DNA from 3 places in the Mesorhizobium sp. M1A.F.Ca.IN.020.04.1.1 genome. Region 3 is predicted to be linked to each of the others. Evidence: predicted binding sites of a transcription regulator. Region 3 holds the regulator's gene; each other region holds the start of a gene.

Region 1 (3,276 bases), on a different contig from region 3:
CCGGTCCCGGCGGTCGGTACCGTGCCCGGGTCGATGATGACGTCGCGACCGCCGACGCCGAAGGCAAAGTTGGCCCCGTATTTGGCGCCGAGATCCTGTCCCGCCTGCCGGTTGATCTCGACGAAACGGACATTGAGCTGAACCTGCTGCGAGGACGAGATGTTGACCGAGTTGATCACTTCCTCATTGCCGGAGAAGCGCGACGCGATCTTGCTCGCCTTGTCGGCCGCGACCGCGTCTTCCGCCTCGCCCGAAAGCACCACGCGGCCGTTGGCCGAACCGACCTTGATCTTGGCATCCGGCACGCTGGCGCGGATGGTGTTGGCGAGTTGGTCGGTGTCCAGCGTCACCTCGATGTCGATGGTGCCGACGAGCTGCTTGTTCTGATCGAACAGCGCGATGCCGGTGGTGCCGAGATTGTTGCCCAACACATAGAAGGACTTGTCGGTCAGCGGATTGACGTTGGCGATCTCCGGATCGCCGATGACGATCTGATAGAAGGCCGCGTTCGTCATGATCGTCTTGGGCTTGCCCTTGGCGACTTTGATCGAGGCGTTCTTGGTCGCCGAGACGTATACGACGTCGTTGTTGGCCTGGGCCGGCGCCCCAAAGGCCAGCATTCCGGCGGCTGCCAGAAAGGCGCCCGCCGCCATTGCACGCAGAAGGCGCAGCCCTCTCGTCGTCCGTTCTTTGTTCAACACATGCATTGTCCCGTTCCCGCCGGTCCCCACCGGCTATTGTTCTTGTTCCTTGGAAGGAACGACGTCTCCCTCGGCGGGCTTGGAGGGAACCTTGTATTCCTCCACCTTCGTGCCACGGGACACGATCACCGTCTTGAATTTTGGCTCCTCCGGCTCCTTCGCCACCGCCTTGACCAGCGAGGCGGCGCTTGCCTCGGCGCTCGCGGCAACCGAACCGCCGAAGGAAGAGATGGTGGTAAGCCCGTTGCCGCTGGCGCTGGCATCGGCGGCGGACCGCAAAGACAGCGACAAGGAGCCGACGGTGCGGGCGAGCGCTACCTTCTGCGCCCCTTCGTTCGTGACCTCGAGGGTGACGGAATTGGCGACCTGCGGCTCGGTCTTGCGCTCGTCCGCGCCCTGCCCGACCGAAAGCACCTTGGCGTCGGAGACGACGATTTCGGACGTGACCGTCGAGCCGGCTGCCCCTTGCGCGTTCTTGGACACTTCCTGGATTTCGCCGGCATCGCGCGTCAGCACGACGTCGACCCGGTCGCCCGGCGTGATGAAGCCGCCGACGCCGGCGATCTCGTCGGTGCGGATGGTGACGGCCCGCATGCCCGGCGACAGCATGTTGGAAAGTGTGGCGCGGCCATTCGGTCCCGACAGCTTGGCGAGCAGCACCGGCTCGTTGACCTCGATCGGCGACAGCACGACGCGGCTGCCTTCGGCCAGCAGCTTGTCGACGGTCGGGAAGGCGCCTTGCGGCAGAGAATCCTGCGGCCACGGAATTTCGGTGAGTTGCGACCGGTCGAGCTGCATGCCGTAGCGCAGCGGCGCATTCGCCACGACGATGGTCTTGAATTCGACTTTGGCCTCGTGCGGCACCACGATCGATGCCGTCTTCTGCTCGGACTGGGCCCTCGCCTGGCTTTTGACCCAGAAGTCCGCGGCAAAGATCGAGATCGCGCCGAAAACGGCTGCGATGCCGATCATGGTTATGGCCCTGCCCTTCACAACGAAACCCCTGACGCCCCGTGGTCTTTTGTCGTTGAGGCTCACGCTAGGCGTTAATGTTAAAGAATCAGGAATCCGAAGGGTGGAGCCCGCCCTATTTCCAGCGGCTTGGTTATCGAATGGTTTTGGAATAAGAGACAGTTTGATCCCTGAACGGAACAGGAACTCGTTCGCCCGCCAAAAGCGTGGCAGTATCGAGGAGTGATTCGCAGTACCGGACTTAATGGCTAGCATGGACGACACCAGCGATCTTTTCGGCAACCCGGAAAAGCAGCCCCAGCAAGTACGCGCGTCCTCGCGGCCGGCCGATCCGCTGGTGCAGGCCGCAAAGCGCTCGGCCGCCGCCCGCGACGGCAGCGAGAGCTACAGCGCCGCCGACATCGAGGTGCTTGAGGGGCTGGAGCCGGTGCGCCGCCGCCCAGGCATGTATATCGGCGGCACCGACGACAAGGCGATGCATCACCTCTTCGCCGAGGTCATCGACAATTCGATGGACGAGGCGGTGGCCGGCCACGCCACCTTCATCGACGTCGAGCTTTCGGCGGACGGATTTCTTACCGTCACCGACAATGGCCGCGGCATTCCGATCGATCCGCATCCGAAGTTCAAGAAGCCGGCGCTCGAAGTCATCATGACGACGCTGCATTCGGGCGGCAAGTTCGACTCCAAGGTCTACGAGACCTCCGGCGGTCTGCACGGCGTCGGCGTATCCGTCGTCAACGCGCTGTCCGACCACCTCGAGGTCGAGGTCGCGCGCGGGCGCCAGCTCTATCGCCAGCGCTTCTCGCGCGGCGTTCCGGTGAGCGGGCTGGAGCACCTCGGCGAGGTGCACAACCGCCGCGGCACCAGGACCCGCTTCCATCCCGACGAGCAGATCTTCGGCAAGGGCGCCGCCTTCGAGCCGGCCCGGCTCTACCGCATGACGCGCTCGAAGGCCTATCTGTTCGGCGGCGTCGAGATCCGCTGGACCTGCGATCCCTCGCTGATCAAGGAAAAGGATCAAACTCCGGCCAAAGCCGAGTTCCATTTCCCGGGCGGCCTCAAAGACTACCTCAAGGCCACCCTCGGCGACGAATTCCAGGTCACGCGCGAAGTCTTCGCGGGCAAAAGCGACAAGCAGGGCGGCCACGGCTCGCTGGAATGGGCGGTGACCTGGTTCGGCGGCGACGGCTTCCTCAACTCCTACTGCAATACGATTCCCACTCCCGAGGGCGGCACGCATGAGGCGGGCTTCCGCAACGTGCTGACGCGCGGGCTTCGCGCTTATGCCGACCTCATCGGCAACAAGCGCGCCTCGATCATCACGACCGAGGACGTCATGATCTCGGCCGCCGGCATGCTGTCGGTATTCATCCGAGAGCCGGAATTCGTCGGCCAGACCAAGGACAGGCTGGCCACCATCGAGGCGATGCGCATCGTCGAAACCGCCATCCGCGACCCGTTCGACCACTGGCTGGCCGACAACCCGCAGGAAGCCTCGAAGCTTCTCGAATGGGTGATCGCGCGCGCCGACGAGCGTGTGCGCCGGCGCCAGGAAAAGGAAGTGTCGCGCAAGAGCGCGGTACGCAAGCTGCGCCTGCCG
Region 2 (3,276 bases), on a different contig from region 3:
CCATGATGGTTTCGCGACGGTCGCGCAACCTGTCGTCGCCGTTTCCGGCGCCCGCTGCCGGATTTCGCTCGACGCGCGCAAAAGCCCAGCTGCCGCCAACGCGCCAAGCATGGCGCTGCGCGCGGCTTGACCAAAGAACGAGGAGATCTGCGATGAGCGCCTTTGCCAATCTCGTGCCGATGGTAATCGAGCAGTCGAGCCGCGGCGAGCGCGCCTTCGACATTTTCTCGCGGCTGCTCCGCGAACGCATCGTCTTCATCAACGGCGAGATCAATGACGGCGTGTCGGCGCTGGTCTGCGCGCAGCTCCTGTCGCTGGAATCGGATCATCCCGACAAGGAGATATCGATCTACATCAACTCGCCGGGCGGCGTGGTGACCAGCGGCTTCGCCATCTACGACACCATGCAGTACATCTCCTGCCCGGTGTCGACGGTGTGCATGGGCTTTGCCGCCTCGATGGGCTCATTCCTGTTGATGGCAGGCTCGCCCGGTCGGCGCATCGCGCTGCCCAACACCAGGATCGTGCTGCATCAGCCGCTCGGCGGCTTCCAGGGCCAGGCCTCCGACATCCAGCGCCACGCCGACGACATCCTGCGCACCAAGCGCCACATGACGGAGCTGTACGCCAAGCATTGCGACCGGACCTACGACGAGGTCGAGCGCACGCTCGACCGCGACTATTTCATGACCGCCGAGGAAGCTAAGGCCTGGGGGCTCGTCGACCATGTCTACGACACGCGCAAGAAGGCGGCCTGACCGCGCGGCAAATTGATTGCGGCGCATCTGGCCTCGCCTTCGGCGCGCCTCTATAGTTCGCGCATGATCCGAGCGCGTTCCTTGACGAATCTGGGTTTTGCCGTTGTCGCAGTCGCCGGCGTGCTTGCGGTCGGCACCGCCGCTTTTGCCGACGACAATTCGACACAAAAACTGCCCGGCGTGAGCAGCGACTACCGTATCGCCAAGCCCGCGCCGCAGCCCGAGCCTGACGACGCACTGCCAGCCGGCAGCAACGGCACGTTCAAGATCGGCGACACCGATGTCAGGATTTCGGGCAGCATAACCATCGACATGGCAACGGGCGCCATCAGGCCTCCCAACCACTGAAGCTTACCCCGCATTGCGGACGCCGGCGACGGACCTCCGGCTCGCAAAATGCAAGCCCCGCCACTGCTTCCGCAGGTGGACGGGGCTTTCATGGATCTGAAACCCAATTTTAGCCGGGAGTGGACTGCCGGCGTTCTGTTTCGGATGCAACGCGGCTTTCAGCCGACGATCCGACTATGGTCTCTGATTGTAGGAATCGGCAGGTCACGTTTTTCGGGAGGCGCTCACGCCTACCCTGGCACTATGCCCGCCGCGGCTCCATCGCTTCGTGGAGCCTCAAGGGACTGTCCGGTGGCGTCATGCTCCGCTCCTGGTCCGTTGTGGCAATGTCGTCCGAAGCGCAAATCGCTGAAGCCTGCGGCGTCTCGCAGGCCACCTCTGGGTGACGAGGCCATCGACAGACGGCCGGCTTCGTTGACGCCTTTGAGACTGCCCCCATGGGTCCGAGACGTCAACCGTTGAAGAGCCGGTTACAGAAAAATGTGATCGATCGGAGGTTACGTCCAGGTAAGTCGAATGCCTTCGACTGATCGGTCGCGACGGTTTTTGCAGCCGCTGTTTCCACAGCGCTTTGTCAGGAGGGTGTTCGGCCTTTGTTCTTTCCGCTTGCCCGCTCGCGCGAAAGGCGGTTAAACGCTTTGGTCGAGATTGTGGCTTCTCTCGACGCGGCGACGAGATTACCTACATAGGGGATGGCCGGGACAAACCCGCCAATCCAGCAAATTCCAGACCTGAGGCGGCGACCGGCGATGGCCGACCAAAAATATCTTTCCATTCGCGGCGCGCGCGAACACAATCTCAAGAACGTCGATCTCGACCTGCCGCGCGACAGCCTGATCGTCATGACCGGCCTGTCGGGATCCGGCAAGTCGTCGCTTGCCTTCGACACCATCTATGCCGAGGGTCAGCGTCGCTATGTCGAAAGCCTTTCGGCCTATGCCCGCCAGTTCCTGGAAATGATGCAGAAGCCGGACGTCGACCAGATCGACGGCTTGTCTCCCGCCATCTCGATCGAGCAGAAGACGACGTCGCGCAACCCGCGCTCGACAGTCGGCACCGTCACCGAAATCTACGACTATATGCGCCTGCTCTTCGCCCGCGTCGGCATTCCCTATTCGCCGGCCACCGGCCTGCCGATCGAAAGCCAGACGGTCAGCCAGATGGTTGACCGCGTGCTGGCGCTGGACGAGGGCACGCGTCTCTACCTGCTGGCGCCGATCGTGCGCGGCCGCAAGGGCGAATACCGCAAGGAACTTCTGGAGCTGCAGAAGAAGGGGTTCCAGCGCGTCAAGGTCGACGGCGTCTTCTACGAGATCGCCGACGTGCCGGCGCTGGACAAGAAATACAAGCACGACATCGACGTGGTCGTCGACCGCATCGTAGTTCGCGGCGATCTGGCGACGCGGCTTGCGGATTCGATGGAGACGGCGCTGAAGCTCGCCGACGGGCTTGCGGTGGCCGAGTTCGCCGACAAGCCGCTCGACGCCAGCCGGACGGGCGAGGACTCGGTCAACAAGTCGAAGAACGAGACGCATGAGCGCATCATGTTCTCGGAAAAATTCGCCTGCCCGGTGTCCGGCTTCACCATTCCCGAGATCGAGCCCAGGCTGTTCTCCTTCAACAATCCGTTCGGCGCCTGCCCGACCTGCGACGGCCTCGGCAGCCAGCGCGCCATCGACGCCAACCTCATTGTGCCGGACGAGAATGTCTCGCTGCGCGACGGCGCCATCAGCCCGTGGGCGAAATCGACCTCGCCCTATTACGCGCAGACGCTTGAGGCCTTGGGCAAGGCCTATGGCTTCAAGCTCGGCGACAAGTTCAAGGATCTGAGCGCCGAGGCGCAGCAGGCCGTGCTGCACGGCACGGGCGAGCGCGAGATCACCTTCCAGTATGACGACGGCCTGCGGTCCTACAAAACGACCAAGACCTTCGAGGGCGTCATCCCCAACCTCGACCGGCGCTGGAAAGAAACGGAATCGGCCTGGATGCGCGAGGAGATCGAGCGCTTCATGTCGGCCACCCCCTGCCCCGCCTGCAACGGCTACCGGCTGAAGCCGGAAGCGCTCTCAGTCAAGATCGCCGGCAGGCACATCGGCGAGGTCACGGAGCTGTCGATCCGCAAGGCCGACCGGTGGTTCACCGATCTGCCGGCGCAGCTCAACGAAAAGCA
Region 3 (3,276 bases):
AGGTAGGTCCTTAGCATGGCTTTGCTTCCAGTCGCTGACGCGCTCCAACGCCTGTTGGACGGCGCGACCGCGCTGCCAGGCGAAAGCGTGCCGCTGGCCGACGCGTCCGGCCGGGTGCTGGCCGACCCCGTGGTGGCTCTGCGCACCCAGCCGCCCTTCAATGCGTCGGCGATGGACGGCTACGCCGTACGGGCCGCCGACGTAGCCTCGGCGCCGGCCCGGCTCTCCGTGATCGGCATGGCCCCCGCCGGGCGTGGCTTCACCGGCTCTGTCGGCAAGGGCGAGGCCGTGCGCATCTTCACCGGCGCGCCGCTCCCCGAAGGCGCCGATACCATCGTTATCCAGGAGAATGTCCGCGATCTCGGCGGCGGCGGCATCGAAGTGACCGAGCCGACCGTGGAGGGACGAAACGTCCGTCGCCGCGGCCTCGACTTCTGCGAGGGCGACCTGCTCCTCGAAAAAGGCCGCCAGCTCGATCCGGCGGCGCTTTCGCTGGCGGCATCGGCCAACCATCCGAGTCTCAACGTGGTGCGGCAGCCGCTGCTCGCCATCATCGCCACCGGCGATGAATTGCTGCCGCCGGGCAGCGCGCTCGGCCCCGACCAGATCATCTCGTCGAATGCCTGTGGCGTCACAGCTACGGCCCAGTCGGTCGGCGCGCGCGCGCTCGACCTCGGCATCGCCGCCGACCGCAAGGACGCGATCGCGGCCCTGGTCAAGAAGGCGGTCAAGGCCGGCGCCGACGTCATCGTCACGCTTGGCGGCGCCTCCGTCGGCGACCACGACTTGATCCATGACGTGCTGACCGGCGAAGGCATGCAGCTCGACTTCTGGAAGATCGCCATGCGTCCCGGCAAGCCGCTGATGTTTGGCCGGCTCGGCGACATTCGCTGCATCGGCCTGCCCGGCAATCCGGTCGCAAGCCTGGTCTGCTCGCAGCTGTTCCTGAAGCCGCTTCTGGCGCGGCTGGGCGGCCGGTCCTGCCGTCAGGAAATCCGCACGGCTCGGTTAGGCGTCGCAATGCACGCCAACGATCTCAGGCAGGACTATGTGCGCGCCGTGGTCCGCGAAGATGCGGGGGCGTTGATCGCAACACCGTTCGGCATCCAGGATTCCTCGATGTTGAGGATGCTCGCCGATGCCAATGGCCTGATCGTGCGCCAACCCTTCGCACCGGCGGCTGAAGCCGGCGAGGAATGCAGCGTTCTGATGTTACGCTGAACAAAACGTCAACACATTCACTAAACTTTAAACGGTTGCGGAACACAACTGGAACAGATAGTGTTTGTTCTGGGTTTGTTTTTCTGATTCTGGTTTCAGAACCCACGGGGGCCGCCATGCTGACGCGCAAACAACATGAACTGCTGATGTTCATCCATGAACGGCTCAAGGAAAGCGGCATTCCGCCGTCTTTCGATGAGATGAAGGAAGCGCTCGACCTTGCCTCGAAATCGGGCATCCACCGCCTGATCACGGCGCTGGAGGAGCGCGGTTTCATTCGCCGGCTTCCGAACCGGGCGCGTGCCCTTGAAGTGCTGCGCCTACCTGACTCGATCGCGCCCGGCCTCAATGCGGCGAAGAAGTTCTCGCCGAGCGTCATCCAGGGCGGCCAAGGCAATCTCGGCCGCCAGATCAAACCCGCGGCGCCCGCCCGCACGCCGACGCCCAGCAATGACGACGACGCCGTTTCAGCCGTCTCCATCCCGGTGATGGGTCGCATTGCCGCCGGCGTGCCGATCGACGCCATCCAGCACCAGACGCATTCGATCACAGTGCCGCCGGACATGATCGCGGGCGGCGAGCACTACGCGCTCGAGGTCAAAGGCGACTCGATGATCGAGGCCGGCATCTTCGACGGCGACACGGTCATCATCCGCAACGCCAGCACTGCGAGCCCCGGGGAGATCGTCGTGGCGCTGGTCGATGACGAGGAGGCGACGCTGAAGCGCTTCCGCCGCAAGGGCGCCTCCATCGCGCTCGAGGCTGCCAATCCGGCCTATGAGACGCGCATCTTCGGTCCCGATCGCGTGAAGGTTCAGGGCAAGCTCGTCGGGCTCATCCGCCGCTACTGAGGGGGCTGCGGCTTGGCTTCCGGCTTCTCGGGCTTCTTGTAAGGCGCCAACCCCCTCGCCTCACGCGAGTAGCGCCGCTGTTCGTGCCAAGGGCGGTACGGTTTTTCGACGGCGTATTGAATGGTTGCTCGCGCCGTCGCCGATTGCGGATCGAAGAAGACGGCGGCACTGCCGTCGCGCGCGAGCTGCCGCTTGGTGACGACGAGGATACGCGGATCGTGGCAGGGATTGTAGGCCGTGGCGTCGTTGATGACGATGAGGTCTGCGAAGTCGCAGGCAGGCCGGGCAGCTTCGCGGTTCTCGGCGAGCGCGACGATCGCGCCTGATGGATGCCGGCCAATGCAGAGATCGCCCGTGCAGTAAAAGGGCGATCCAGGCGGCAGGTCGACCGGATCGGCCAAGTCCAGCGTGCCCTTGGCGAATGTCTCCGGCGGCACGATCGTTTCGGCCTTGAGCGCACGTTTCCAGTTATCGGTGGTGAACTCGTTGGAGCGGGCGCGATTGATGGCGAGTTCGCCGCCGCCGATCGGCATCGCCACCAGATGCGCGTCCTCCGAGATCAGCAGGTCCGGCGTGCGCACCTGCGGGATGATCATCACGGCCGCGGCAGCGAAAGGAATTGCGGCCAGCCTGAGCCAGGTAGTCGCCATCGTGGCGATGACGAGCGCGATCGTCGCCAGCAGCACCGAATGGATCGAGATCAGGCCCACGGCATCGACCGGCGACCACTCCGAAATCCACGCCGAGATCGCGATCATCGCCGCCAGGCCCTTGCCCATCAAATAGAGGAAGGGCCCGTCGAAGCCGAACGGCATCATGACCGCGCTGGCGACGGCGAGAAACATCACGATCGTGACGATCGGCATGATCGCGAGATTGGCCAGCAGGCTGAGCGGCGAGACGCGCTGGAAATGCCAGATGGCAAACAGCGCCGTGGCACTTCCGGCAATGATCGACGTCATTGCGGCGCCACCTGCTCCGACTGCCAGTTTGTGCGACATGAACCGCAGGAACGAACGCTTGTCCGGCGGCGCTCTCACCTTGCCGGCGCGGTAGTCGGACCAGCCGGCATAGGCGCCGACAAGGGCGGCGGTTGCCGCGAACGACATCTGAAAGCTCGGGCCAACCACTTCATGCGGCGACACCAGGATGACGGCGATGGCCGAGATCGCCAAGTTGCGCATCGTCAGCGCGGCGCGATCGA

Evidence for each region. Region 3 encodes LexA, which represses DNA repair genes until DNA is damaged. Its sites were predicted from a motif close to TGTTCNNNNTGTGTTCNG; they were not measured.
Region 1: the regulator LexA is predicted to act here: its motif matches at 1,844-1,861, upstream of parE (DNA topoisomerase IV subunit B).
Region 2: the regulator LexA is predicted to act here: its motif matches at 1,690-1,707, upstream of uvrA (excinuclease ABC subunit UvrA).

Annotation. Positions count from the first base shown of each region.
Region 1 is NZ_RZSN01000165.1:1,262-4,537, forward strand. It holds gene EOA49_RS25375 (type II and III secretion system protein family protein) at 1-653, opposite strand, end outside; gene cpaB (Flp pilus assembly protein CpaB) at 735-1,673, opposite strand; gene parE (DNA topoisomerase IV subunit B) at 1,927-3,276, shown strand, end outside.
Region 2 is NZ_RZSN01000108.1:15,490-18,765, forward strand. It holds gene EOA49_RS20625 (SRPBCC domain-containing protein) at 1-130, shown strand, start outside; gene EOA49_RS20630 (ATP-dependent Clp protease proteolytic subunit) at 153-758, shown strand; gene EOA49_RS20635 (hypothetical protein) at 840-1,106, shown strand; gene uvrA (excinuclease ABC subunit UvrA) at 1,856-3,276, shown strand, end outside.
Region 3 is NZ_RZSN01000174.1:7,766-11,041, reverse strand. It holds gene moaC (cyclic pyranopterin monophosphate synthase MoaC) at 1-14, shown strand, start outside; gene glp (gephyrin-like molybdotransferase Glp) at 16-1,221, shown strand; gene lexA (transcriptional repressor LexA) at 1,338-2,072, shown strand; gene EOA49_RS26020 (ComEC/Rec2 family competence protein) at 2,066-3,276, opposite strand, start outside.